Regions from separate parts of the Pseudoalteromonas sp. APC 3495 genome, predicted to be linked through region 2. Evidence: predicted binding sites of a transcription regulator. Region 2 holds the regulator's gene; the other holds the start of a gene.
What was found. The regulator FliA, encoded in region 2, starts transcription of late flagellar genes. The targets are predictions, from matches to a motif close to CTAAAGNTNNNNNNNNNNNNGCCGATA.
Positions count from the first base shown of each region.

Region 1 (2,405 bases), on a different contig from region 2:
TTGCTTAATGATGAAGGAAGTATCTGCCTATCAGTTAAGGTAATATATCCACCTTCTGGCTTTGCTGTTTTTTCCTGCCATTCTAAACGGTATGTCTGATATTCATCGCCATTGTTTATTACAATCACTTTTGCAACGCGTTGGCGCTCATCAAAAGAAATACGAGTTGGAGAGATAAGTAAATTGGCTTGGCTATTAAAGCCTATAAATAGTTGACTGGCACATGCAAGTATTAAAAAAAGTTTATATAAATTCATTTTGAGATTGCTCTTAATACGAAATTGTTAATTCAATTGTGGTGCTGTAGTTATCGTCTATATATGGTTGCCCGTTGCCACTGGTGCTTAACTGCCCGCCAACCTTTAAAACCCCCATACCATATGCGTTTGTTGTTACTGAAGAAGCATAAATGACATTGTTAAGTATAAAAGCGTTTCCACCATTCACTCTGCTAAGGGATGGATATACACCTGTATCACTTATGTTTAATTGTACTCGTGCCCCGTATCCCTCAAAAAGCAATTCTGCAGGATTTCCACTGTGCATTAAATGTATGTTGGTTGTCGAACTGGTTCCACTTGGTAAAAGAGTGATTGAGCTACTAGGTGTATTTTTTACGACAACAATCGTACCAAAGTTTAGAGGTTCAAGAACGGTCACCTGAGCAAGTACTTTAGCGCTAAAAAAAACACTTAGTAGTAAAATAAGTTTTAGCACAAAGCGCCTGCCATTAAGGCAGGCAAATACTATTAATAATCTAATATTAATGTGAATGTACCACTGTAATCGCCATCAATGTAATCACTTGAAGGCGTTGTTGCATCTGTAGTTAATGTCGCACCCATATTAAATGTAGCAGCGCCTGTAGAGTCAACTTGGATAGTTGTTGTTGCTGCACTATTTGGGTTTGCGCCAGTTAATACGTAGTAAGTAGGAGTACCAAGTGTAAAGCCTGCAGTGCCTGCAGGAGCAGTTACTGGAGAAATAGCACCCGATACACCTGTCGCATCAATTGTAAGCGTTGCAAAAGGAGAAACCCCAGACACTGAAAAAGAAGCTGGCGTACCTGCTGCAAGTACTGCAATTTCTGCGCCCGCACCTGAAGCTGCTGTTATCGATGATGTTGCAGGATTAGCTGCAAGAACAAGAGTCGCCGTATCTGTTGCAGCTGTATCTGCTGTAGCACGAATAGTACCAAAATCTAAATCTGCAGTACTTTGAAAAGTAAATGCGTTTTGAACAGTTACACCTGCGTTAAATGTCGCAGTTTCCGCTATTACACCAAAAGAAAGAGCAGCCATTGACGCAGCCAATGCTGCTTTAGTAAATATTTTGTTCATAGTTTTCCCTTAGATATATGTTATTAACCTTTTGTTCAGGTTAATTTAAGTATCGGCCAAAATCACTAAAAAGTTAAAAAATATTTACTTTATTTTGATTTATAATAACAGGATGCAAAAATAAGCGAAAAAAACCTTAAACATCCTCTGAAAATGCCGCTAAGGTACATTTATTACCCATCTTATAAAAAAACAAACACAACTGCGCCGCCTGTTGTTGATTTTTTAGCGGGCCTGCTACAACACTATAAAAGATAGTTGATTCTTTTTTTTGCTCATTAATACGGTATTGCAAAATACTGTTTAATTGAGGGTATTGCTCTTTTAGTCGCTCCACTTGCCTTTTGGCTCCGTTAGAAATTAAATAACGTCCAATTTGCACACCGTACATTGCTTTGTTTGTACTGGTAGTGTTATCAGCTAAAGCGGTTTCTGATGAGTGTTGTAACGATTGCTTAGAGCCATACTCAACACGTTTAACTTTCTCTTTCATCGGCTCTGGTACGGTATCAATATCTGTTTGTGCAGAAAGCGCTTGAATCAATAACGATAAGTCTTCTTCCATGGTGCTTAAGCGCGCTATTTGCTCTTTGTTGTTATCCCATTGCTCTAGGTAAGGTTTTATATCTTTTTCACGTACAAGCTTATCGCTTTGTGAATCTGAAGGCATTAGCTGGTTGCTGCAACCAGCTAATGCAAATGGTATTAATAATGTTATTAAATAAAGTTTCACTTTAGGCACCCATTACAAAAGACTAGCTATCTACAGCTATTATGCAATAAAAGCGCCAAGTAATATTGTTTTATAACCTGATTGGTCCGTCAGTGTAGTTACTCACAAAACAGTCAACTTTATAAAATTTAAATACCTCGCAATCATCCTCTGCACTTTTAAAGTTAAAATACTCACCTAATTTTAGTCGATAATAGGTTTTGTTATTAACCTTTGCTTTTTCAATATTTGTCGTGATTTTGTCCTTAAACAAAGGCGCTGCTTTTTTGTTAATTTGCTTCCATTCTTTGGCAACACTCTCTTGTGAATCGAGTGACGCAACCTGCAATGCA
Region 1 is NZ_JASDDA010000021.1:8,546-10,950, forward strand. It holds gene QL984_RS10165 (fimbria/pilus periplasmic chaperone) at 1-257, opposite strand, end outside; gene QL984_RS10170 (DUF4402 domain-containing protein) at 271-717, opposite strand; gene QL984_RS10175 (DUF4402 domain-containing protein) at 750-1,340, opposite strand; gene QL984_RS10180 (SPOR domain-containing protein) at 1,477-2,073, opposite strand; gene QL984_RS10185 (SPOR domain-containing protein) at 2,144-2,405, opposite strand, start outside.
Region 1: the regulator FliA is predicted to act here: its motif matches at 1,391-1,417, upstream of QL984_RS10175 (DUF4402 domain-containing protein).

Region 2 (2,405 bases):
TCTTCTATTTTTTCTGGTTGTTCAGTTGGTTCAACCTCACCACCTTGCGCTGCAAATGCAGTCAACAGGTGAATTAAACTTTCTTCAACTTCACGGACAAGTTCAATAACACGGCGAATAACCTGACCGGTTAAATCTTGATAGTCTTGAGCCATCAGCACATTAGTCATCAGCATTTGTAACTCATCGGTTTTGTGATGAGAACTGCTCATAAACTTATCAATACTATGACAAAGTGATTTAAACTCACCAAGCTCTATTTCGCGGTTCATTAAACGATCCCACGTTGGCTTGATATCAGCTATTTCGTCAGCGATTTCTTGTGCTAATGGTAAGCTTGCTTCAACCGCATCCATTGTCTTATTGGCTGCGTTTTCTGTCATTTCCATGACATAGTTAAGGCGTTTTTTTGCGTCAGGGATGGCATCAGTGGTAATGTCTGTTAAACGCGTGTCTAACTCGAAACTTTTTAAAGCTTCGTGCAGTTGACGCGTCAACTTACCCACCTCAGCAAATAACTGTGATTGCTCTTGTGAAGCTGTTTCTAAAATTAACTGATTCGCTTTATCTTGCTCACCATTTTCTAAAAAAACAACTAACTGGCGAGCTTGTTCTAAAGTAATCTGAGGCGCAGCAGGTGCTGACATAAGCCTCTCCCTCTCATTAACCTAAGCGTTCGAACACTTTTTCTAATTTAGTTTTCAATGTACCTGCAGTAAATGGTTTAACAATATAACCATTAACACCTGCTTGGGCCGCAGCAATTATTTGTTCTTTTTTAGCTTCTGCTGTAACCATTAAAACAGGAATATGCTTTAATTTTTCATCAGCTCGAATTGCCCTCAAAAGATCAATACCTTGCATGCCTGGCATATTCCAATCTGTTACAACAAAATCAAACGCTTGATTTTGCAACATAGGCAAAGCAGTTGACCCGTCATCTGCTTCTTGAACATTGGTAAAACCTAAATCGCGCAACAGGTTTTTAATAATACGTCTCATTGTTGAGAAATCATCAACAACAAGAATTTTAATGTTTTTATCCAAAACATCCTCCAGTGAGGCCTGAACCTTTATTTACTTACTTCTAGTTTATCCAGTCATTGATTTTTGCTTTAAGCTTAATCATCGCCTGACCATGTATCTGACTTACACGCGATTCACTTACATCGAGTATATGCCCAATTTCTTTTAAATTCATCTCATCGTTATAGTACAAAGAAAGCACCATTGCATCTTTTTCCGGTAACGACTTTATTGCACTGAGTAAAGACTCATTAAACCGTTCATTTTTAACATTATTGAACGGTTTGTCTAGTGCTAAATCTTGGCCATGAGGTGTAATCACATCGTCATCTATACCAAGGTCTTCAATACCTAACACTTTGCTTACATTTACATCGTTTAAAATATGATGGTACTCATTTAGCGAAATTTCAAGTTTTTCAGCAACTTCACTATCTTTAGGTTCACGGTTTAAACTGTTCTCAAGCGCAACAATAGTCTCTGCAACCAAACGGCTTTTTCTGTGAACTGAACGTGGAACCCAATCGCCTCGGCGCATTTCGTCTATCATCGCACCACGAATACGAATACCGGCAAAGGTTTCAAAGCTTGCGCCTTTGCTCGCATCAAAGTTTTTTGAAGCTTCAATTAAACCAATCATACCCGATTGAATTAAATCATCTAGCTGCACACTGGCCGGTAAACGAGCAATTAAATGGCACGCCACTTTTTTGACTAATGAGGCATGCTTTTCAACAATCATATTTAAATTTTGTGTTGACTGATATCCCATAGCTCTATTCACCGGTATTGTCATTGTTAGTTACTAACTAGTTTCTCAATGAAAAACTCTAAATGACCCGAGGCTTGACTAGGTGTTGGCCACTTAGCAATTTTTGTAGCCAGTGTTTTAAAAGCAATTGCAGCAGGCGACCCAGGAAAAACCTCAACAATTACTTTTTGGCGGCGCGTTGATTTGCGCATATTTTCATCATATGGAACCGTTGCAACCAACTCCATTGATATATCTAAAAATCGGTCGGTAACCTTTGAAAGTTTTGCAAACAATTCCTGCCCTTCGCGTAAACTACGCACCATATTGGCAACAATTTTAAATTTATAAACGCCGTGCTCACGGCTAAGTACTTTAATTAAAGCATAGGCATCGGTAATTGATGTAGGCTCATCACATACCACCACAACCACATCTTGCGCTGCGCGAGAAAAACTCAGCACCATATCGGAAATACCCGCAGCGGTATCAACAATTAAAATATCAAAGTCGGTGTTAAGTTCACTAAATGCACGAATAAGTCCAGCGTGCTCTGAGGGTGATAACTCAACCATACTTTGCGAACCCGATGTTGCAGGCACTATTTTTATGCCTGCGGGACCTTCGA
Region 2 is NZ_JASDDA010000017.1:49,223-51,627, reverse strand. It holds gene QL984_RS09090 (protein phosphatase CheZ) at 1-647, opposite strand, end outside; gene cheY (chemotaxis response regulator CheY) at 664-1,047, opposite strand; gene QL984_RS09080 (RNA polymerase sigma factor FliA) at 1,088-1,798, opposite strand; gene QL984_RS09075 (MinD/ParA family protein) at 1,825-2,405, opposite strand, start outside.